DNA from 2 places in the Paenibacillus sp. FSL R5-0928 genome. Region 1 is predicted to be linked to the other one. Evidence: a T-box and tRNA genes for the amino acid it is inferred to sense, from the RefSeq annotation. Region 1 holds a T-box; the other holds one or more tRNA genes.
The links. A T-box is a leader RNA that pairs with one kind of tRNA and senses whether it is charged. The one in region 1 lies ahead of trpS (tryptophan--tRNA ligase), so its partner is inferred to be a tRNA-Trp.
Positions count from the first base shown of each region.

Region 2: it has a tRNA-Trp gene. The T-box ahead of trpS (tryptophan--tRNA ligase) is inferred to sense a tRNA for this amino acid. The anticodon was not compared.

Region 1 covers NZ_CP150225.1:6,050,559-6,062,696, reverse strand. Annotated here, with positions in the region: gene MKZ16_RS27445 (M3 family oligoendopeptidase) at 1-1,671, shown strand, start outside; gene MKZ16_RS27440 (hypothetical protein) at 2,285-2,695, shown strand; gene MKZ16_RS27435 (alpha/beta-type small acid-soluble spore protein) at 2,849-3,079, opposite strand; gene MKZ16_RS27430 (aldose 1-epimerase) at 3,281-4,255, opposite strand; T-box leader at 4,390-4,629, shown strand; gene trpS (tryptophan--tRNA ligase) at 4,693-5,679, shown strand; gene MKZ16_RS27420 (hypothetical protein) at 5,681-5,869, opposite strand; gene MKZ16_RS27415 (metal-dependent hydrolase) at 5,974-6,975, opposite strand; gene cyoE (heme o synthase) at 7,208-8,140, shown strand; gene MKZ16_RS27405 (SCO family protein) at 8,164-8,781, shown strand; gene MKZ16_RS27400 (DNA primase) at 8,878-9,225, opposite strand; gene MKZ16_RS27395 (MFS transporter) at 9,359-10,546, opposite strand; gene MKZ16_RS27390 (hypothetical protein) at 10,817-11,254, shown strand; gene MKZ16_RS27385 (transglutaminase-like domain-containing protein) at 11,318-12,138, shown strand, end outside.
Region 2 covers NZ_CP150225.1:6,208,240-6,220,377, reverse strand. Annotated here, with positions in the region: rRNA gene MKZ16_RS28100 (16S ribosomal RNA) at 1-701, shown strand, start outside; rRNA gene MKZ16_RS28095 (23S ribosomal RNA) at 934-3,859, shown strand; tRNA gene MKZ16_RS28090 (tRNA-Asn) at 3,921-3,996, shown strand; tRNA gene MKZ16_RS28085 (tRNA-Ser) at 4,000-4,092, shown strand; tRNA gene MKZ16_RS28080 (tRNA-Glu) at 4,111-4,185, shown strand; tRNA gene MKZ16_RS28075 (tRNA-Val) at 4,241-4,316, shown strand; tRNA gene MKZ16_RS28070 (tRNA-Met) at 4,334-4,410, shown strand; tRNA gene MKZ16_RS28065 (tRNA-Asp) at 4,436-4,513, shown strand; tRNA gene MKZ16_RS28060 (tRNA-Phe) at 4,524-4,599, shown strand; tRNA gene MKZ16_RS28055 (tRNA-Thr) at 4,628-4,703, shown strand; tRNA gene MKZ16_RS28050 (tRNA-Tyr) at 4,709-4,794, shown strand; tRNA gene MKZ16_RS28045 (tRNA-Trp) at 4,801-4,874, shown strand; tRNA gene MKZ16_RS28040 (tRNA-His) at 4,898-4,973, shown strand; tRNA gene MKZ16_RS28035 (tRNA-His) at 5,018-5,093, shown strand; tRNA gene MKZ16_RS28030 (tRNA-Gln) at 5,113-5,187, shown strand; tRNA gene MKZ16_RS28025 (tRNA-Gly) at 5,194-5,268, shown strand; tRNA gene MKZ16_RS28020 (tRNA-Cys) at 5,279-5,352, shown strand; tRNA gene MKZ16_RS28015 (tRNA-Leu) at 5,367-5,445, shown strand; gene MKZ16_RS28010 (AraC family transcriptional regulator) at 5,583-6,338, opposite strand; gene MKZ16_RS28005 (BMP family ABC transporter substrate-binding protein) at 6,668-7,807, shown strand; gene MKZ16_RS28000 (ABC transporter ATP-binding protein) at 7,925-9,487, shown strand; gene MKZ16_RS27995 (ABC transporter permease) at 9,480-10,526, shown strand; gene MKZ16_RS27990 (ABC transporter permease) at 10,523-11,461, shown strand; gene MKZ16_RS27985 (nucleoside hydrolase) at 11,502-12,138, shown strand, end outside.

The sequences.
Region 1 (12,138 bases):
GATGCTGTGGCACCAACGGATGTTGCGTCTACAAAAGCATTGGATGAGGTTATAGCATTGCTTCAGAGCTGTTCAGGAAGACTTGTGGAGGTCACTTCCTTCGCAGACTGTCTAGGCGCTCAGAATCAGATGGACAAGGGTGCGGTAAGACTGGCAGCCAAAGTGACAAGCATGCGCGCCGGATTCGAAGGGATCAGCTCGCAATTTAGCAATGTACTTCGTCAGACTACGGACAAGGTATGGGCTGAGTGGATGGCTCGTCCAGAGATTGCTCCTTTAACGTTCGTACTGAGCGAGAGCCGTGATTTGGCCCGTGAGAAGATGAGCCCTGAGCTGGAAAGCTTAGCGTTGGAATTAGCTGTTGACGGATATCATGGATGGAGCGGACACTATGATACGATTGTAAGCTCAATCAAGATCCCATTTGAGGATGAAGAAGGAACAAAGCTGCTTTCTGCAGGTCAAGCTTTTAATAAGCTGGATGATCCAGATCCAAAAGTGCGTCAAGCGATGTTCCATAAATGGGAAGAGGCTTGGACTGAAGCGGCAGATAATTGCGCAGATACTTTAAATCACTTAGCAGGCTTCCGCCTGAAGCTCTATAAGGGCAGAGGCTGGGACGATGTTCTAAAAGATCCGCTCAGCATCAATCGTATGACACAGGACACCTTAAATACGATGTGGCACGTAATTACGAAGAGCAAACCTGTACTCGTGTCCTACCTTCAGCGCAAAGCCAAGCTGCTGGGGTTGGATTCCCTCTCATGGGTCGATGTCGAAGCTCCTGTAGGCAAATCCTCCGGCAAAATCCCTTATGATCAAGCTGCGAAGGATATCGTCACACAGTTCCGTAAATTTAGTCCTAAGATGGCTGAGTTTGCAGAGCGTGCCTTTGATAATAACTGGATCGAGGTTGAGGATCGTAATGGCAAACGTCCTGGTGGATTCTGTACTTCCTTCCCTGAGAGCAAAGAATCACGGATATTCATGACCTACAGCGGCACACCTTCCAATGTTTCAACATTGGCCCATGAGCTGGGACATGCCTATCATTCCTACTTGCTTGATGATCAACCTGTATTTAATCAGAATTATGCAATGAACGTTGCAGAGACCGCTTCAACCTTTGCAGAAGTGATTGTATCTGATGCTCAGGTTAAAGCTGCGGGCAATGCAGAGGAGAAGCTGGCCCTGCTTGAAACGAAGATACAGAACAGTGTGGCATTCTTTATGAACATTCACGCTCGATTCTTGTTCGAGACTCGTTTTTATGAAAAACGTAAGGAAGGCCTTGTAAATGCTGAGGAACTGTCTGCTCTGATGGTGGAAGCACAGAAAGAAGCTTTCTGTGGTGTGCTTTCTGAATACCATCCTCACTTCTGGGCGTCGAAGCTGCATTTCTATATCACAGATGTACCTTTCTATAATTTCCCGTACACTGTTGGTTATATGTTCAGTACAGGCTTATATCGTCTGGCATTACAAGAGGGAGCTTCCTTTGCAGACAAATATGATAGCTTGTTGCAGGATACCGGCGTGATGACATTGGAGGATTTGGTGCTCAAACATTTGGGTGTGGATCTGACTAAGCCAGATTTCTGGCAAGGGGCTACAGATTTGATCGTGGCTGATATCAACGAGTTCTTGGAGATGACTGAGCATTTAGCATGAAATGTCTAAAATAAGACAAATTTCAGTGCGCTAAAAATAACGGAATTTCAGTGTGAACGCGCAAAGACCCCGGTTAAGGGGTCTTTTTTTAATGGTTAATTGTCGAAAACTCCCGTTTTATAAAAATTAATATACGAATGATCTATGAATTTTGCGCATTACTAGGGATAATAACCCAATTTTGTAGAATAATGTTGTTTGACGTATTTAAGGGGTCTATAATGAGCCTTGAGCCTTATATAAGGCTTGCAAGGAAGACTAATGAGCTTAGCTCAAAAAGCTTAAGTAAGCGCTTACTAAGCCGATTTGTACGAAGTAAACTCGAAGTAGCTAAGCTCACAAACAATATAAATCGAACCAGAAATTTGGGAAAAGGGGAAGGAGTGGCGGAGGGGAATTTTGGAACTGTAAGAGCGGGAGCGACCGCCTTTGTCTCCGAATTTCACCCGCTGTACGCGTAAGAATTCAAGAAATTTGGAGACAACAGCGGCTGGAAGTCCAAACATTCCCCGCAGTAGCGACGGATCCTTAGCCTAAATATTTAGGGTTCGATTTATAAAAGACGAAGTGAACTCGAAGAAGCTAAGCTCACAAAACTTTTAGGAGGAAAGATATGCTTAAGACAGAACAGCTATCATTAGCAAGACAGATGGATTTGGTATTTAGGGAACTGCAAGAGGAATTATCGGGACTATCTTCCGGTACGGTATTTGTGCAAATACGAAATAATACCATTGGCAAATTCGGCATACGTCATCACCCTCTAGCCGGTCGGGGTGGTGGATTCACAGAAGTAAAGGAAGGAATAACGGAGAGTCAGCAGTCTTCTTTTCGTCTAATGGCACTGGAGAGTCTGAAATACAAACGGCGCTGGACTCATGGTGAGATCAGCTATGAATTCGCTATAAGACAGGGAAAGCTAATCGTAGATGCTACGCTGGAGTCCAATTATAATATGGCGAATCTGATGATTCGATCTCCCCGTAATGCTTACGCCGAGAGTGCTGATCAATTTTTAAGTTAAACGTTTTACATAAAGATTGCATGCAGCTCGGATTATAGGGTATAAATTAGAAAAACCTCCCACAGCTTCTGGAAGAAGTGTGAGAGGTTTGAAAGCTAGTCGGCAATGGGCTTTTTAAGACCTCAGCCGGATAAAACACTTAAGATAACGATGTTACTGACGACCGGACAGTTGTTGTTCTGCCAGTTGTACTAGACGTTTAGTGATGTAACCTCCCAAAGAACCAGTTTCGCGGGAAGTGTAGTTCCCGTAATAACCGTCAGCTGGGATCGTTACTCCAAGCTCTTGTGCTGCTTCATATTTCAATTGTTGCAACGCTGCATTTGCTTGAGGAACTACAAGGTTATTGGAACGGCTGCTACGACCTTGACCTGCTTGACCCATGTGTGTCACCTCCTTCGCCCGTTGTGAAGATAGTATGAGCGCTAAGAGGCTAATTCATGCATGCTATCGAAAGGTTTTAAGGATGGTAATTATTAGTCGATTAAAAGTAAGGGTAGGAAAGCCTAAATAACTAAGCTCGCACAAAAAATCGGCCTTCTCTTACGTAAACGCAAGGGAAGACCGATATAATGTATATCTGCTTTAATTCTCGGGATAGATCATTTCCAGCATAGTGGACAGCTCAAGGCTTTGACCTGGTTCTACCTTCAGCAAGCCAGTGAAGGAAGGATCGTCGGAAACGTTAGGAGCATCCGGGAGCCAGGTATAAGGTTCGATGCACAGAAATTGATCGGCTGGTCCTTTGGTATACAGGACCCAGTGGCGAAAAAGATTCTCGTCGGCCGTATAACGAAGACCATAACCATCATCGCGTAATAACAATGCTTCTACGGGCTGCTTGTCACCAATACGCAGAGCGGTATCAAAATTAGTTCCCTGTAGGTTAATTCCAGAATTTAGAGACTCTAGATCACCGAGTGGAATTAGATTGCCGCTAGGGAGCAATTCATCGTTTAGTTCATAAATGCTGTTTACGGGCAATTTGAGATTCCAGCGTTCAGGTTCTCCATCGATCATAAACCAGGTGTGATAACCGATCCCAAAGGGAATACGATGATCGCCGAGATTTGTAACCTTTAAAGTCTGGCTGAGCCGGGCATCCTGAAGCCTGAATGTCATTTCGAATTTGAGTGGAATGGGAAATTGCTCCATCCAGTGTGGATCATCTTCAGTAAGGAATTCAGTAGTGACTGCACAACCGTCCTCGTCTTCTTCAATATCGCTGACACACCAGGATTGAGTCCGGTGTAGACCATGGATATGATTGTCACCAGCGGTATTCTGGTCAAATTGATAACTTGTACCCTCGAATTGAAATTTTCCTTTACGAATTCTTCCGGGTGGAATTAAGAGCGGGATGCCAAAATGGTAAGGTTTTTGCATAAAGAAAGCTTGATCGCTTTCATCAGGCCGCCGCAGAATTTCCCGTTGTTCCTTTACATCAAACAATGAAATCACGTTGTTTCCTAGTCGCGGCAAAAGCGTGACTTCCAGTTCGCGGCTGTGCAAAATATAAGTATCATAACCGCCCCACTGCCCTTTGGTCACCTGTTTCATGAGATATGCTCCTTTATCGTAACTGTAATCGAATAGAACATGGATAACCTTATCATAACAGATTTATACGGAAGTGGTTAAGTGATTTGACAACTTCTCTTTATGGTTCTATGATGAAGGCATTAAATTATGATGAGAATGTGATGACGGGGACAAGTAGGCAGGAAATGTACCTTCAGAAAGCCGGTGGTTGATGCGAACCGGTAGGACACTCCTGATGAATGGACCCCTGAGCGCCGCGCTTGAACGGGAGCAAGATACCCTAGTAGACCGGCCGGATCTTCCCCGTTAACGGAAGACTAAGGCTGTTTCCTTTTGACTATACAAAGGTTAAGCAGCGAATAAGGGTGGCACCACGGTCTCACGTCCCTTGCGGATGAGGCTTTTTTTGCGTTCTCGGAAATTGGAAATCACATCTAACGGAGGTCTATATTATGTTGAAAAAAGTAATGTCAGGCATACAGCCGAGCGGTTCTCTAACTTTGGGTAACTATATCGGAGCGCTGAAAAATTTTGTGAAGCTGCAAGACGATCATCAATGTTTCTTTATGGTTGTCGATATGCATGCGATCACCGTTGCTCAAGATCCTGCGGCACTGCGTGAGCAGTCTGAAGCTGTAGCTGCACTCTTTATCGCGGCAGGAATTGATCCTGTGCGTTCGAATGTATATATGCAGTCCCATGTGCCTCAGCATGCGGAATTGGGTTGGATCATGACTACGCTAACGGCAATGGGCGAGCTTGAGCGTATGACACAGTTCAAAGATAAATCATCAGGTAAGGATTCGGTTGGCGCGGGCCTATTCGTATATCCTTCTTTAATGGCAGCAGATATTCTTGTTTATAATGCGGATCTTGTGCCAGTAGGTGAAGATCAGAAGCAGCACTTGGAGTTGACCCGTGATTTAGCTGGCCGATTTAATAACCGTTTTGGCGAATTCTTTACGATTCCTGAACCGTATATCCCTGAAGTGGGCGCACGCATTATGTCTCTGGATGATGGCACTAAAAAAATGAGCAAGAGCAGCCCAAATGCAGGCAGCTATATTGCCCTGTTGGATTCGCCGGATGTGATCCGTAAAAAAATCAGCCGTGCAACGACTGATTCTGGACGTGAAGTTATCTTTGATCCGGCTAATAAGCCAGAGATTAGTAACTTGATGAGTATTTACTCGGAATGTTCTGGAATGTCCCTCCAGCAAATTGCCGATCGTTATGAGGGACAAATGTATGGTGGCTTTAAGAAGGATCTTGGGGAAGTGGTTGTGTCCACACTTGAGCCTTTGCAACAAAGATATCATGAAATTCGCAGTTCAGGTGCGATCACTGATATTCTTGCCGAAGGTGCTGAACGCGCACGTATTGTTGCAGCTGAGACATTGAATGGCGTAAAAGAGCGGATGGGCTTTCTGCCAGCTCGTTAATCTAATCAGAGCTTAAACTTTCCTGTTTGCGTCTAATTCTGGCTTTGAGGATAAATCCCCAGCCAATATTCAATACGCAGAGAAAACCAAGCAGAAGTGCTAGCCAGAAGCTATAGCTGATCGCGATTGAAGCGGCAGTGAGAATAAGAATAGAAGAACAAGCGAACCAAAGTGAGAGTCCTTTACCCATTAAGAGCCTTCCTTTCCGTGTCTGCTAAAATGAATCCCGGAGTATTATAAATACTCCGGGATTTTTTGTGATTATAGAATAGTTCTCTCAGTAAGTCTACAGTTTCATCGTAAAGAACCAGGGTCGATGGAAAATCGTTTGTCGAGCTTATCGCTGCTAAGCCAGCCTACATAAGTATTTAAAGGTTTATATTGGTTATCCATAACTAATACAGCCACAAAAGGGTATTGTTTGCGGTGTAAATAACGAACGTCTCCCCAGCGCACCATATATCCTGAAGGAAGCTCCTCCACTTCGGCCACCGCATAAGAGGTGAAATATAAAAAGGACTGAATATCTGGATGCGACTTGGATATTTCCACAGCGGGATGATTCGAGCAGACCGCATGTTTGAACCATTCCAGACGGTTGTTCAGTAGCTGCCCAACGTCATAACTGCCGTCTTTTTTCACTTTAACTACGTTCCAGCGTTTAAGTGAAATTGTAGGGATTACAATATAACGTTCGCCAGCAGTATGGTGTATATCTTTAAGCTTGATGTTTCGTGTAAGGCGGGCATGAACAATCGTTCTCCAAATATAATAAAGAATGGTACAGGCATAAAGCGTAATAAATAAAGGTTTAGGCGGAACAATCCCAGTGATCCAGAGCAGAATAGCTGCGATATGGCTGCCAAAAATAAATGGATCGAAAATGTGGATGATATTCCAGGCGATCCATTTCTCAGTGAATGGACGGGCCGCCTGAGTTCCATAGGTGTTAAACAGATCAGAGAAGACGTGCACGCCTACACCTATGAAACCCCAGAGTGCAACATGGCTTAAAGCTGCCAAATCAGTAAACCCAAACAGAGGCCCTAAGACTAGGGCAATCAGAGCGGGCCACAAAATTAGAAAAGGCAAGGAGTGTGTGATTCCACGGTGATTACGAATATATATTGCATTGTCCTTTAGTCGTAATGCGGTATCGGCATCAGGAGCCTGTGAGCCTAAAATCGTTGCCAGCATAACGGCCCCGGCCAGTTTAGGGTCAGAAGCAACGACGGGATCGACGAAAGAAAGTCCGGCTAACCCTATGCCCATAACTAAATGTGTAGCAGTGTCCATTGGTCAGTTCTCCTTTGTTGTTCGGAAGTACATTATTAATAATTACCCAAATACGGCTTAGGTTATTAAGGGGCTGAAAATAAATATTGTCACGTAATTGTCAAATTCATGAACATACTGTGCCATGACTGTCAAAGTCTCCTCGGGTTTGATATGATAAAGTTAACAGCGAAGTCTATTTAGTGCTTCGGCTAGAACGTTAGAAGTTTGTTTAGAAGGAGGATCATTTGGTGTGGATAATCATATAACATTTCAAGCTTCTTCCGATTCTGCAGCTATGTCTGCAAAATCTCCACCGGAAGGTGCAAGTTGGCGTGATTTCATTACCGTAACAAAACCCGGTATTATCCGATCTAACCTCATCGCTGCCTTTGCAGGATATTGGCTGGCTTCAGGTTGGGATGTTCAATACGGCAGATTAGTTCTGACTCTGCTCGGTACAATGCTGGTTATGGCTTCGGCCTGTGTTTTTAATAACTATTTCGACCGTGATCTGGATATGAAGATGGAAAGAACGCGCGATCGTGGGCTTCCTACAGGACGACTGAAACCCAAAACCGTATTGCTGTATGCTATTGGGCTTGGGATTGCGGGTTTGATTGTGCTGTTTGCTTTTTCTGGAGTTTTAGCCGGTCTGTTCGGGATTGTAGGGATGTTCGTTTACGTTGTAGTATACACCCTTTGGTTGAAACGGACATCAACATGGAGCACTTCAGTAGGTGCGATCTCTGGAGCTATGCCACCGGTAATTGGCTACGTTGCAGTTACGGGAACAGTTGATCTAGGGGCTTGGCTGATGTTTGCGATGTTGTTTCTGTGGCAACCTCCCCATTTCTGGGCGCTCGGGATTAGACGTAAAGAAGAATATAGAGCCGCAGGTTTCCCACTGCTGCCTGTAGTCAAAGGAACACGTCGTACGAAGTTTCAAATGATTCCTTATGTAGCACTGTTACTGCCTATTCCAGTGTTAATGTACGCCTACGATTATGCAGGCATTTTTTATCTGGTGATTTCAACAGCGCTGTCCCTGGCTTGGTTAATCATAACCTTGATGGGCTTTGCAGCAAAAGATGACGAAGTCTGGGCGAAGAAGAACTTCCTCTTCTCCATTAACTACCTAACGGTAAGTTTGATCGTACTTGTATTAAATACGATTCACGGTTAAGAAGAGGGAGGGTATTATTGTCCGTGCAGACCTTTAAGCGTTATAAATGGACCTGGATTCTACTATTGCTTGCTTTGGTAATGGCTGGTTATCTGGCAGTTAATTCTTTGAATTTAGGAAAAGAAAAACTGCCGGTAATCGGAGAAGTGCAGGACTTTTCACTTGAAAATGTGGATGGAGACCAGATTACTCTGGCTGATACACAAGGTAAGGCACGGCTGGTATACTTTTTTTTCACGCAATGTCCGGATGTATGTCCTATAACTACGTTCCTGTTATCCCAGACACAGAAGATTCTGGTTGACGAGGGCAACTTTGGAAAAGATACGGCGTTCGTCTCCATTTCTTTTGATCCAGAGAATGATACACGTGAAGCCATTAAGACCTTTGCGGACCGTTTCCAGGCAGATTATAAGGGTTGGTACTTCTTACGGGGGGATCAGGAAGTGATTCGTAAGCTGGCAACTGATTCTTTTAAAGTACTAATTGCAGGGAATAGTAAAGAAAATTTCGTACATGCCAATCGCATAGCATTGGTTGATCGGGACAATCGTCTCCGTGCATTGTATGACGCAGGAGATACGGATAACGTAACGCCTGAATTTCTTGCCGATAGGCTGAATGAATTGGCTCGTGAATAGAACATAACCGCATAACAGAAACGCCTTTTTCGAATCCCGTTTATTGAAGGGATAACGAAAAAGGCGTTTTTAATTTCTTAGGCAATATATCGCGAATCAAAAAGGAATGGGTTCAGGGTATATGATGAACTCTTCCAGACCCGCTTTTTCAAGCTGATTAATATTGTATTCATCTGGAGTGCCCTCCACTCCGGCATAACCCCGGCGCGTATAGATGTGACCAGCATCGGGAAAGGCATCGCGGAGAATCCCGCGTATTTTTTTGCCTGAACTGTCGTTATCCATATAAAGATATACTTCTCCATCTCCTACTTTTTGTCGCAGGGACTCGAGTTTGAGCGTATTTAATGTACCAAAGGTACAGAGGATTTCGACTTCCGGTACCAGCACGCGTCGTAATCTGCTGCGATCGTTTTTGCCTTCGACAATAATCGTAATGGACATTTGCTGACAATCACCTCCGGAAATGAAGCCTGAACTTTCAGACTCATTATAGTTTACCGAAGGAGGAGCAGTTTTAACAACTGTTTCTACAGGAAAATCTTCATTCCCCGGGAAATGTCGTAAAAACAATAAATCATGCGGCCCGCCCATTCCATTTGGAAGAGTAGGTGGACAGCTTGGCTGAATTTTTTGGCGGAAGCAGTAATAGTGCAACCATCAGCAATAGAAAGGCAATGAAATAAGGCGAAACAACGTCTCTTAGTTGTCCTGCGGCCACAGGCCCTGCGAATGCACCTAGTGACATGGCTATCGACTGCATGGAGAAGGTGCGTCCCATACGTCCTGGTCCACCTAGACTAATAAAGAGCGAAGCCATTGCAGGAAATAATATTCCTTTGGCTGCACCCAGCATAAAGAGAATAACGGAAGCGGGAATGCTGTGAAGTGAGGCGAGCGCAAAAAAACAAAGGGCCATTCCTAGCAAGGCCACGGCTATTCTTCCTCCTGGGGAAAAGCGGTTCAGGAAGAACAAACTGAGTGTTACCAAAGCCCCTAAGCTAAGGAGCGATAAAAGAATACCTGTGGAAACAATGCTATTACTTCCGGTCTGAGATAGAGGAAGCTCAAAGAACAGAACCCCTTGTGAACAAGAAACGAAAAAAGGCAGCAGATAATAACGTTTGGAAACTGGATTGGGATCGGATATAGGGACCGAAGGAAGATCCTGATTTTTTAAAGGAGGTGCTGCTGAGTTTACAGGGCGTACTAAACGCCGGGCAGGCGCCGGTACACTGAAAAAAGCCATGATTCCTGTAGCGATAAGCAGCCATCCCAATGTGGTGAAGGTGCCGGAATAGCCAGCTTTAGCTACGATAAAGGCACCCGCTGCTGGGGATACCACTGAAGCTAAGGTATGAACGATACCATGTCCGGACATATATTTCCCCTGCTCAGTGGCATCAGATGATAATGAAGCCAGCAAGGTCATGCACGCCGGAGAGAGGAAGGCGAGCGCGAACCCGCTTGCTGCTCGTAGCATCAGCAAATGCCACGGAAGCTGAGCGTGAGCCTGCAGCAATAGAATGGCTCCCGCAGTAACAAGGCTAAAGACGATGTAGCGGCGGCTGCCATTACGATCGACGAGTACGCCTGCGAGCAAATTGCCAGGAAGATGGGTCAACGAATACATGCCCATCATCCAGCCAATAAAGGCGGGTCCCGCACCAAGAGAGATGGCAAAGGGCGTTAGAATAGGATACTGTGCATGTAAATCAAAAAACGCCAGAAAAAGAAACAGGTACAGCCATAGCGCAGTTTTCACAGGGAAACACCTCCGAGAGCCACCTACAATAAAGGTTAATGCAGGAAGGCGTATTTTAAGAAGATCAAATTTAAGCAACTACTTGTACTTTACGTGGGACAGAGAGGGCTTATACCGCTTTTTTAATTCCTGTAAGCAGGTATACCTTTCTCTGGCTGTGGAACCATGAATTATGATGGGCATTCATGTATAATAATTAATATTGGCGTCATGTCTATGGAGGAGATAATCCTTAGGACGAAACTAGGCGATAGGGGTGTTGTGAGGTTGATGGATCCAGAGGTGTGGTCACAGTTTATTAGAGAGAATTGGTTAGTTATTGTTATTGCGCTTGTTCTGTTGTTCGCGGTTGTTAATTTGGTCAAAACGATGTTGAAATGGGCGATTGTCATTATTATCGTTGTAGGTCTATTCATCTATAGTGGTGTGACAATGGACCAAATTGGTAACGCTGTGAATAAGGTGGCAGATGGAACGGTAAGCACGCTGAAGAAGGAAGCACAAGAGGTCATGCTTAAAGAGGCGCAGGATGCGAAGTACACTTCAAATGGTGACGGAACATTTACGATCACAACTCCGAATATTGAAGTGAAAGGTACTACTGGTGAAGATAAGGTAGAGGTTACTTTCCGCGGAGTTAGTCTTGGGAAGTGGAGTATTACAGATACCACACAAACATTTATCGAGGAAGCTCGGAAACATCAATAAACGGCCTCAGTTTAAATGATTATCAAAAACAAGCAAGCGGGCGGCTGAAAGGGGAGATTGGATATGATAAACGGTTGGTTGACTAGTCTGAGTGATGCAAATATCATCTCCATCGCCCTCCTGCTGGTAGTAGTCTTTTCACTATTGCAAGGCTGGAGCAGAGGGTTCTCAAGTGCTACCGGAAGATTATTCGGTCTGCTGGGAACAGGACTGTTTACAATAGCTTCTTTGGTGCTGGCCATTCCTGCTGCGGCGTATCTCAATCCTCATGTTCAGACTTGGGCAGCAGGAATAAGTCTGCCTGATAAACAGCTGACCCAGTGGCAGCAAATTTATTATACGGCTGTGTCTGTGCTGGCGGAATCGCCGCTGGTGCGGTTTCTATTGTTGTTATTGCTCTCTTATATCTTAATTCGCATGCTTCTGGGATTGTTGTCTATGCTGCTTCCATTCCACCAGCTACGGCGCACCAAGACATTTAAGGACAGAAAGATTACGCAAGTAAGCCGTATGGGTGGAGCTATCATAGGATTAATTATAGGCTTGACTCGTGGTTTAATTATTGTGCTCGCTCTCTTCATTTGTGTTGGCCTAAATCCAGAAAGTCAATTTAGCCGTTATGTGGAATCTTCTCCGATCTACAGTCAAAGCGCTGCCGCTGTATTTGAACCCTTTGTTGGGGAGACAGTGCAGAAAAAGCTGCCTATTCTGACGAAGACCGTTGCAGCTGAGATGAATGATATTCTGCGCAGAAAATATGAAGTTATCGATCATGACATTCCACAAGATATTGTGGGAGCTGCTGAAGATATTATTGGACAAGCGCAAGGAGACGAGAAGAAAGCCAGACTACTGTATGATTGGGTAGGAACACGAGTAACTTA
Region 2 (12,138 bases), 160 kb from region 1:
ACCCTTGGTGCCGAAGTTAACACAGTAAGCACTCCGCCTGGGGAGTACGGTCGCAAGACTGAAACTCAAAGGAATTGACGGGGACCCGCACAAGCAGTGGAGTATGTGGTTTAATTCGAAGCAACGCGAAGAACCTTACCAGGTCTTGACATCCCTCTGAATCTGCTAGAGATAGCAGCGGCCTTCGGGACAGAGGAGACAGGTGGTGCATGGTTGTCGTCAGCTCGTGTCGTGAGATGTTGGGTTAAGTCCCGCAACGAGCGCAACCCTTAACTTTAGTTGCCAGCAGGTAATGCTGGGCACTCTAGAGTGACTGCCGGTGACAAACCGGAGGAAGGTGGGGATGACGTCAAATCATCATGCCCCTTATGACCTGGGCTACACACGTACTACAATGGCCGGTACAACGGGAAGCGAAGCCGCGAGGTGGAGCCAATCCCATCAAAGCCGGTCTCAGTTCGGATTGCAGGCTGCAACTCGCCTGCATGAAGTCGGAATTGCTAGTAATCGCGGATCAGCATGCCGCGGTGAATACGTTCCCGGGTCTTGTACACACCGCCCGTCACACCACGAGAGTTTACAACACCCGAAGTCGGTGGGGTAACCCGCAAGGGAGCCAGCCGCCGAAGGTGGGGTAGATGATTGGGGTGAAGTCGTAACAAGGTAGCCGTATCGGAAGGTGCGGCTGGATCACCTCCTTTCTATGGAGAATCGTTCTCTGCAATGAGGACATTCAAATCGGAAGCTTAGCTTCCAAAACTCAGGTTTAGGCCTGTTACTCACTCGTTGCTCAGTTTTGAGAGTTTAAGCTCTCAAGTAAGACTTGATCCTTGAAAACTGGATACCGAAACGAATTTGCGTTTTAGAACATCTTTTAGCAACTTGTGCAAACAAGTAAATGTTATTAGTGAGATTTTTCTTCGGAAGAATCAAGGTTAAGCTAATAAGAGCACACGGAGGATGCCTAGGCGCCAGGAGCCGACGAAGGACGTGGCGAACAACGAAACTGCCTCGGGGAGCTGTAAGCAAGCTTTGATCCGGGGGTGTCCGAATGGGGAAACCCAGCTGTGGTAATTCGCAGTTACTCATACCTGAATACATAGGGTGTGTAGAGGCAGACCAGGGGAACTGAAACATCTAAGTACCCTGAGGAAGAGAAAACAATAGTGATTCCGTCAGTAGCGGCGAGCGAACGCGGAACAGCCTAAACCTAAGAGCTTGCTCTTAGGGGTTGTGGGACGTCTCACATGGAGTTACAAAGGAATATGGTAGGTGAAGAGGTCTGGAAAGGCCCGCGATAGAGGTAAAAGCCCTGTAACCTAAACTGTGTTCTCTCCGAGACGGATCCCGAGTAGTGCGGGGCACGTGAAACCCCGTATGAATCCAGCAGGACCATCTGCTAAGGCTAAATACTACCTGGCGACCGATAGTGAAACAGTACCGTGAGGGAAAGGTGAAAAGCACCCCGGAAGGGGAGTGAAATAGAACCTGAAACCGTGTGCTTACAAAAAGTCAGAGCCCGATCTATGGGTGATGGCGTGCCTTTTGTAGAATGAACCGGCGAGTTACGTTTAACATGCAAGGTTAAGCCGAGAAGGTGGAGCCGCAGCGAAAGCGAGTCTGAATAGGGCGATTTAGTATGTGGACGTAGACCCGAAACCGTGTGATCTACCCCTGTCCAGGGTGAAGGTGCGGTAACACGCACTGGAGGCCCGAACCCACGTACGTTGAAAAGTGCGGGGATGAGGTGGGGGTAGCGGAGAAATTCCAATCGAACTCGGAGATAGCTGGTTCTCCCCGAAATAGCTTTAGGGCTAGCCTCGGTATAAGAGTAGTGGAGGTAGAGCACTGATTGGGTGCGGGGTCCGCAAGGATTACCAAGCTCAGTCAAACTCCGAATGCCATATACTTATTGCCGGGAGTCAGACAGTGAGTGCTAAGATCCATTGTCAAAAGGGAAACAGCCCAGACCATCAGCTAAGGTCCCCAAGTGTGTGTTAAGTGGGAAAGGATGTGGAGTTGCACAGACAACCAGGATGTTGGCTTAGAAGCAGCCACCATTGAAAGAGTGCGTAATAGCTCACTGGTCGAGTGACTCTGCGCCGAAAATGTAACGGGGCTAAACACACCACCGAAGCTATGGCTAGATACTATGTATCTGGGGTAGGGGAGCGTTGTGTAGGGGTTGAAGGTGTACTGAAAAGAGCGCTGGACACTACACAAGTGAGAATGCCGGTATGAGTAACGAAAAGATCAGTGAGAATCTGATCCGCCGAAAGCCCAAGGTTTCCTGAGGAAGGCTCGTCCGCTCAGGGTAAGTCGGGACCTAAGGCGAGGCCGAAAGGCGTAGTCGAAGGACAACAGTTTGAAATTACTGTACCACCGTAATCCGCTATGAGCGATGGGGTGACGCAGGAGGGTAGTGACGCGGACTGATGGATGTCCGTCTAAGCAGTGAGGCTGATGTGTAGGCAAATCCGCACATCATTAAGGCTGGGCTGTGATGGGGAGCGAAAATTATAGTAGCGAAGGTCATGATCTCACACTGCCAAGAAAAGCCTCTAGCCAGGAGAAGGTGCCCGTACCGCAAACCGACACAGGTAGGCGAGAAGAGAATTCTAAGGCGCGCGGAAGAACTCTCGTTAAGGAACTCGGCAAAATGACCCCGTAACTTCGGGAGAAGGGGTGCCCCGGTAGTGTGAATAGCACGAGGGGGCCGCAGTGAAAAGGCCCAAGCGACTGTTTAGCAAAAACACAGGTCTGTGCGAAGCCGCAAGGCGAAGTATACGGGCTGACGCCTGCCCGGTGCTGGAAGGTTAAGGGGAGTGGTTAGGGGTAACCCGAAGCTATGAACCGAAGCCCCAGTAAACGGCGGCCGTAACTATAACGGTCCTAAGGTAGCGAAATTCCTTGTCAGGTAAATTCTGACCCGCACGAATGGCGTAACGACTTGGGCGCTGTCTCAACGAGAGATCCGGTGAAATTTTAATACCTGTGAAGATGCAGGTTACCCGCGACAAGACGGAAAGACCCCATGGAGCTTTACTGCAGCTTGATATTGAATTTGGGTACGATCTGTACAGGATAGGTGGGAGCCGTAGAAATCGGAGCGCAAGCTTCGGTGGAGGCGCCGTTGGGATACCACCCTGATCGTATCTAGGTTCTAACCTAGTACCCTTATCGGGTACGGGGACCGTGTCAGGCGGGCAGTTTGACTGGGGCGGTCGCCTCCTAAAGAGTAACGGAGGCGTTCCAAGGTTCCCTCAGAATGGTTGGAAATCATTCGCAGAGTGCAAAGGCATAAGGGAGCTTGACTGCGAGACCTACAAGTCGAGCAGGGACGAAAGTCGGACTTAGTGATCCGGTGGTACCGCATGGAAGGGCCATCGCTCAACGGATAAAAGCTACCCTGGGGATAACAGGCTTATCTCCCCCAAGAGTCCACATCGACGGGGAGGTTTGGCACCTCGATGTCGGCTCATCGCATCCTGGGGCTGAAGTAGGTCCCAAGGGTTGGGCTGTTCGCCCATTAAAGCGGTACGCGAGCTGGGTTCAGAACGTCGTGAGACAGTTCGGTCCCTATCTGTCGTGGGCGCAGGAAATTTGAGAGGAGCTGTCCTTAGTACGAGAGGACCGGGATGGACGTACCGCTGGTGCACCAGTTGTTCCGCCAGGAGCATGGCTGGGTAGCTACGTACGGACGGGATAAGCGCTGAAAGCATCTAAGCGTGAAGCCCCCCTCAAGATGAGATTTCCCAATTAGTAAGACCCCTTGAAGACGACGAGGTAGATAGGTTGGAGGTGGAAGTGCAGCAATGCATGGAGCTGACCAATACTAATCGGTCGAGGGCTTATCCTATACTTAGAATGCAGATTCGTTTCGGATTCAGTTTTCAGGCGATTAAGCTTGGTATGAATATTCCCTGATAGCTCAGTTGGTAGAGCACTCGACTGTTAATCGAGTTGTCACAGGTTCGAGTCCTGTTCGGGGAGCCATATGGAGAGGTGTCCGAGTTTGGCCGAAGGAGCACGATTGGAAATCGTGTAGGCGCCACAAGCGTCTCGAGGGTTCGAATCCCTCTCTCTCCGCCACAAATTTTTAATTAGTATGGCCCGTTGGTCAAGGGGTTAAGACACCTCCCTTTCACGGAGGTAACATGGGTTCGAATCCCATACGGGTCACCAAATTTTCACTTGATTTATCCTAGTGGACTTTGGTACAATAACAATTGTTGTTTATGGAGGCTTAGCTCAGCTGGGAGAGCATCTGCCTTACAAGCAGAGGGTCGGGGGTTCGATCCCCTCAGCCTCCACCATAACATATTTTTACTGACGCGGGGTGGAGCAGCCCGGTAGCTCGTCGGGCTCATAACCCGAAGGCCGCAGGTTCAAATCCTGCCCCCGCAACCAATTAACTTAAGCAATTATATCTTTTGGAACCGTGGTGTAGTTGGCCTAACATGCCTGCCTGTCACGCAGGAGATCGCGGGTTCGAATCCCGTCGGTTCCGCCATTTTCATCATGGCTCGGTAGCTCAGTCGGTAGAGCAGAGGACTGAAAATCCTCGTGTCGGCGGTTCGATTCCGTCCCGAGCCACCATTTATCATCACAAAAGAATGAGTGCCATGCCGGTGTAGCTCAATTGGTAGAGCAACTGACTTGTAATCAGTAGGTTGGGGGTTCAAGTCCTCTCGCCGGCACCATCCTTGGAGGATTAGCGAAGTGGCCAAACGCATCAGACTGTAAATCTGCTCACGTAAGTGTTCGGTGGTTCGAATCCATCATCCTCCACCAGTTTTTAGGGGCATAGTTTAAAGGTAGAACAACGGTCTCCAAAACCGTTGGTGTGGGTTCAATTCCTGCTGCCCCTGCCAAGTTCTTTCTAAAGTTTAATATGGCGGCCGTGGCGAAGGGGTTAACGCACCGGATTGTGGTTCCGGCATTCGTGGGTTCGAGACCCATCGGCCGCCCCATTTTCTTTAAAAATGAATAATGGCAACAATATCAACTTAATATGGCGACTGTGGCGAAGGGGTTAACGCACCGGATTGTGGTTCCGGCATTCGTGGGTTCGAGACCCATCAGTCGCCCCATTTTACTTTAAAATGTTATTGGGGATTAGCCAAGCGGTAAGGCAACGGACTTTGACTCCGTCACTCATAGGTTCGAATCCTATATCCCCAGCCATTTTATGCGGACGTGGCTCAGCGGTAGAGCATCGCCTTGCCAAGGCGAGGGTCGCGGGTTCGATTCCCGTCGTCCGCTCCAAAATTTACATGGCGCCATAGCCAAGTGGTAAGGCAAAGCTCTGCAAAAGCTTTATCCCCAGTTCAAATCTGGGTGGCGCCTCCATTTAGTTCATATGTGCCGGCGTGGCGGAATGGCAGACGCGCTCGACTCAAAATCGAGTGGGAAACCGTGGAGGTTCGAGTCCTCTCGCCGGTATCTTAAAAAGGTTAGTAAGAATGCTTTTATAAGCAATCTTACTAACCTTTTTTCTTTATGTTCTTAGTTTTACAGGATTAAGCCGTTGAATAGAGGAGTTTCTCTATTTCAACGGCTTTTTTTAATCTGATTAGTGATTAACCTGATTGATTATTAATGCGGAATGCTCGCGGGGTATGACCTATTTCTCGTTTAAACATATTGCAGAATTGGGCATCGTTCACAAAACCTGCAGCAGCAGATACTTCAGAGATTTGCATCTGAGTATGACGTAATAGAGATTTTGCATACTCCAGGCGTTTTAACAGCAAATACCGCAGGGGTGAGGACCCGAAACGTTCTTTAAATAGATGGCGAAAACGATCGTAGCTATATCCGGACATTTCTGATAGTGTTTCGACGGACAATTTATGGCGATAATGCTCATTCATATAATTAAGGACATATTGTACTCGATCTTCTGATGGGGATTGATATCCAGAGGCACTAAGAAGCCTCATAAGATGGACGGTAATCTCGCTCATTTGTAGGTTTAGAAGCTCAGAGAATCCGTCTTGCTTGCGTGTAAACTCTGCTTTCATTCGCAGCAGGATTTGAAGAACGGTTTGATCTTTATCATCTTCATATACGCCGAGCAGATTACTCATATTAGGGTGTTCCGAGTGGAAGCCTACAAATAATACATTTGCATCCTCACGGTGGTGCTCGTCATGTTTATGATTGGGTGGCACAAGCGCGAAAGAAGAGGAGCGAAAATGGTAACTTCGTGGGCCAACATTGGTTGTCCCTACCCCCTGTAAATAATAGACCAGTTCGTAGCATTCATGCTGGTGTGGAGGGATATAAGTATTTAGCTCATGTGTGGCACTTACAATATATAGAACACGATCCATGATGATCCTCCAATACTTATGTTTTAGCCGAATCGTACAAAACTATGACCGAAATCATATAATTATTTTTAATAATATTTGTTATGATCGTATCAATAAATCCGAAAGTTCGCAACCTGACTGGCCATCTCGTTCGGAAATAAAGCGGATTATTAATAATAATGGTATTTTTATTGCTATTTTTGAGCCTAAACGTTAAATTTATTACTTTTAATGATACTTTATTTGGAAAAAAGAGAATTTCCATTTGAACCGTGAATTATACAATGGGTGAAGATGGGGATTCTGCCGGATTACTAACCAACTAAAATTAGGGGTGGAATAGAGTAATGAATAAAAAAGTTCTTTCTTTGTTGTTATTAATGGTGATGGTTCTGGTCACAGCATGTGGGAATAACACGTCCAATAACGGTTCTTCTGCGAATACTGGATCAAACGCTGCTGAGGGTGGAGAAAAAGGTTCAGGGGATAAACTCAAGGTTGTATTGCTGATTCCGGGGACACTTGGGGATAAATCATTTTTTGATTCCGCTAATAACGGCTTGCAAAAGGTTAAGGATGAACTAGGTGCAGTAACAAAGGTTGTTGAAATGGGCGTTGATAAAACGAAATGGGAGCCTACATTTAACGATATCGCTTCCGAGGATTGGGATGTAATTATTTCTGGCGGTTCTGAAATTACAGAGATGTTTAATGCAACGGCAGAATTGTATCCAGACAAAAAATTCATTAATTATGATACCGACATCGATGAAGCACCAGATAACATGTACAACATGTCTTATGCGACAAATGAAGTATCTTTCTTGGCAGGTGCCGTAGCAGCATTAGCTACACAATCGGATATGCCGAATGCTACCCCTGAGAATGTGATTGGGTTTGTGGGCGGTATGGATATTCCGGGGATTAATGCTTTCTTGGTCGGCTACATTCAAGGTGCTCAGTACGTTGATCCTGATGTAAAAGTGGCTGTGTCGTACGCTGGTGATTTTGTTAACCCGGCAAAAGGTAAGGAGCTGTCTCTAATTCAATATAACTCCGGTGTGGATGTTATTTTTAACGTGGCTGGGGGTACAGGTCTTGGGATCTTTGACGCAGCTAAAGAGAAGAAAAAATATGCAATCGGTGTAGACTCCGATCAGGCAATGTTGATTAACGATACGGATAGTGAAAAAGCAAATCTAATCGTTACTTCATCTATTAAAAAGATTGATACGGCTATTCTAGGTGCAGTGAAGAGATTGCAAGAGGGTACGCTAGAAATGGGCAAACGTGATGTGTTGAGCTTTGTAGATGATGGTGTAGGTATTGCTGAGAATGATATTTATAAAAATGTATTCCCGGCTGATCTTCAGGCCAAGGCTGAAGAAGTGAAGCAAAAGCTGATCAATAAAGAAATTAAAGTGGATAATGCGATGGGGATGGAAACCGCAGAGGTAGAAGCTATTCGTAACGCAGTTAAGCCTTAAGCTTTAAATCTTAAGATCAGCTCTATAGAGTTAAACCTACAGTTGGAGATTCTTCTAGTCAGGGGAATTCCAGCTGTATATTTTTGCAGACCTCCAAGTTGAAAGGCGTTGAGACCTATGTACAAAGCTCTGCTGGAAATGCGGGGAATTACCAAGGTATATCCCAATGGCGTCGTTGCAAATAAAGACGTGCATTTTTCTTTACGTGAGGGAGAAATACATGCGATTGCAGGTGAGAACGGTGCTGGTAAATCGACTTTAATGAAGATTATGTTCGGCATGGAAGAGCCAAGTGAAGGCGAGATCTATATCAAGGGTGAAAAAGTAAAGCTGCAATCCGCTCAGGACGCCATTGATAGAGGCATCGGCATGGTCCATCAGCATTTCATGTTGGTACCTTCTTTTACGGTGGCAGAGAATATGGTGCTGGGTATGGAGCCGCGCAGAGGAGTTGGCATTAATTATGCCGAGGCTGTGCGCATGACGGAAGAGACCGCAAGGAAATACAATCTGGCCGTGGATCCTAAAGCAAAAGTAGAGGATCTTACAGTTGGGATGAAGCAAAAGGTTGAGATTCTTAAGGCGCTGCTGCGTGGTGCGAAAATTCTGGTGCTTGATGAGCCGACTGCGGTGTTGACTCCACAGGAAACAGAGGAATTGTTCCGCGAGCTTAAGCAATTAAGGGAACAGGGTCATACGATAGTTTTTATTTCGCACAAATTAAAGGAAGTCAAAGCGATTTGCGACAGAATTACGATTATGCGCAGCGGCCGTAGTGAAGGTGTTTTTCAAACACAGGATGTGACAGAACAGGAAATCTCGCGACTAATGGTCGGCAGAGACGTCGTGCTGAAATATGACAAAGAGATTCTGGCTGTTAGTGAGCCAGTACTAACGGTGCAGGGACTCAGTGTGAATGATGCAGATGGCAAAGCATTATTGTCGGATATCAATTTTGCGGTACGTGGTGGGCAGATCGTTGGGATTGCTGGTGTAGAAGGCAACGGGCAGACACAGCTCATTGAAGCTCTTACAGGTAGCTTGAGAGGTGTCTCAAGTCAGGGCTCTGTACTAGTGAAGGGAAAGGATATCCGTGAATCGGATATTTTGGATATTCGTAAGCTAGGCGTTTCCTATATACCGGAGGATCGGATGCGGCAAGGGATCGCTAGTGAGGCAAGTATAGCTGATAATCTGCTATCTACTCAGTATCGTACAAAAGCAATGAATAAAGGTCTTTTTTTGAATGGCTCACGAATTGCCAAGCTAGCAGTATCCCTTGTAGAGGAATTTAAAGTCCGCTGTTCAGGACCTTCTCAGCCCATAGGAATGTTGTCAGGTGGTAACATGCAGAAGGTAGTCGTAGCTAGAGAGTGTTCGACTGAACCGCAGCTGCTTATTGCAGAACAGCCGACACGGGGTGTGGATATAGGCGCAGCCCAGTTCATACATCAAAAGTTGTTGGAATTACGTTCAGACGATTGCGCGATTTTGCTAGTGTCGGCAGATTTGAATGAGATCTTGGAGATCAGCGATAGTCTGTTAGTAATGTACGAGGGTAAGATTGTTGCCTTTTTCGAGGAGCCATCTAAGGTTAGTGAGGAAGAATTAGGTCTTTATATGCTGGGGATTCATCGACAGGACGAGGAGCACATCGGGAGGGCCGTAAATCATGTTTAAAGTTAAATATTTTGAGTACATTCGGACATCGGCGGTAATCGTTATTGCACTCGCTATTGCCTTTCTGATCATCTCTTTGGTCAGTAATCAGCCTGTGAAGACGATTGGTATATTCCTATTAGAGCCGTTATCCAGTAAAGGTCATATTGGTAATGTGATTGAGATGGCGATTCCGCTCATGTTCACTGGGTTGGCAGTATCCTTGTTGTTTCGAGCAAATATGTTCAACCTGGGAGCTGAAGGGATTTTCTATTTCTCCGGTGTTGTAACTTCCGTATTGGCTATTCATTTAACGTTGGACGGCTGGCTGCATCCGATGGTAGCTATTGCTGCAGGTTCAATTGTAGGAGCGTTGCTCTCGGCAATACCTGGTATTCTGAAGGCAAAATGGAATGCTAATGAGTTGGTTACATCCTTAATGTTCAATAATATTTTGTTCGGAGTAGGGCTATTCCTACTGAACTATCATCTACGTGATGCTAAAGCTTTTGCCAATGTATCCTACAAATTCGAGAAAACGGCACTGCTGAGTAAAATGGTCTCGGGCACCCGTATTCATACCGGTCTTATTATCGTTATCGTGCTTATTATTGCAGCTCATCTATTCCTATACAAAACGAAATGGGGATATGAGCTGCGCATGACAGGCATCAACCGGGACTTTGCCCGTTATTCCGGTATGAAGACAGCCAAGGTTATTATTCTCGTTCACTTGATTGCAGGTTTTATCGCAGGTATGGGGGGTTCCGTAGAAGTGCTGGGGATGTATAACCGTTTCCAATGGACGTCACTGCCTGGTTATGGTTTGGATGGTGCCCTTGTAGCGATGTTAGCCAAAAATAATCCGCTGTCCGTAATCGGCTCTGCATTGTTCCTAGCGTACATTCGAATTGGGGCTGACATGATGGCGCGTCTGTCTGATGTACCTTCAGAGATGATCTCAATTATACAGGCAATTATCATTCTTCTGATTTCGGCTGAGCAATTTCTGAAGTTCTGGAAAAATCGGATGCTCTTGAAGGAGGCGAAGGAAGCGTGAATAGTTTGTTTGATGTAATTTTTACAACTGACTTTGCGTTCTCTGTCCTTCGCGTGACGACTCCGATTCTGTTCGCCGCGCTCGGCGCACTCATCTCCAACCGTGCAGGGATCATTAACATTGGGATGGAGGGCATCATGCTTGTTGCCGCTTTAGCGGGTGTCATCATAAGCAGCTATACGCATAGCGCGTGGGTAGGTCTGCTTGGGGCGGTGCTGTCTGGAACATTGATCGCTGGAATATTAGCTTTTTTCACCCTGAAATTCAAAACACATATCATTCTCGGGGGTGTGGCCATTAATATGTTCGCTTCGGGAGGAACTGTGTTTATCCTCTATCTGCTTAGTGGCGACAAGGGTTCTTCCACTTCTCTGGCGAGTAAAGTTTTGCCTAGTGTCCAGATTCCTTTGTTGAAGGATATCCCGGTGCTTGGACCTATTTTATCGGGGCATCACATTCTGACGTATGTTTCTATATTGGCTGTGTTTGTTGTCTACTATCTATTAAATCGTACACCGCTTGGACTGCGCATTCGTTCAGTGGGCGAAAATCCACATGCGGCTCAATCCGTGGGTGTAAGTGTTGTGAAAATACAGTATATGGCTTTGCTGCTTAGCGGATTTTTTGCCGGTTTAGGCGGTGCTTATATGTCGATGGGGTATTTGTCACTGTTTACCCGCGATATGATCGCTGGCCGGGGCTGGATTGCCATTGCCGCTGAGTCGATGGGAAGAAGTACGACCGTAGGCACGGCGCTGACCTCTTTATTATTTGGTACTGCAGATGCATTGTCGAATGCGCTACAGGTGTTGAAGATTCCTGCGGAGCTAATCGCTACTCTTCCTTATGTAGCCACAGTAATTGGACTTGTGATCTACGCAGTATCTGAGACACGAAAAAAGAATAAAAAACTTAAAAGCCCGCTAGTTAAATAGCGATTGAAATGATTGATACACAGACAAGGAGTGAGTAACTATGCCAACACCTATTATTATTGACTGCGATCCAGGGCATGATGACGCAATAGCGATACTGCTTGCCATAGCAAATTCGGAGAAGTTAGATCTGCGCGGGATTACAACGGTTGGTGGAAACCAAATTTTAGATAAAATCACGGATAACGCCCTGAAGGTGATCAGCTTCGTGAATGCTGACATTCCTGTAGCTAAAGGGGCTGCTGGCCCACTGTTCGGCAAGCTTGTTACAGGTGAGGAAGCGCATGGTGAATCGGGCATGGATGGGCCGCTTTTGCCCCCAAGTAAATTCCGCCCTGTAGAGCAGGGTGCTGTGGAGTTTATGCTGGATATCATCCGTTCTTCAGAGGAGAAGATTACGCTTGTGCCGATGGCTCCTTTAACAAATATCGCACTGCTAATCACGGCTTATCCAGAGATTAAAGACAGAATTGAAAAAATCTCACTGATGGGCGGAGGTATCTCGTATGGGAATGTCACCTCTACTGCGGAGTTTAATATCTATGTAGATCCTGAAGCAGCCCGTATTGTGTTTGAGTCGGGGATTCCGATCATAATGAGTGGTCTGGATGTGACCGATAAGGCTGCTATTTTTGAAGATGAGATCCTAGCATTGAAAGAGCGGGGACCAGTGTCTA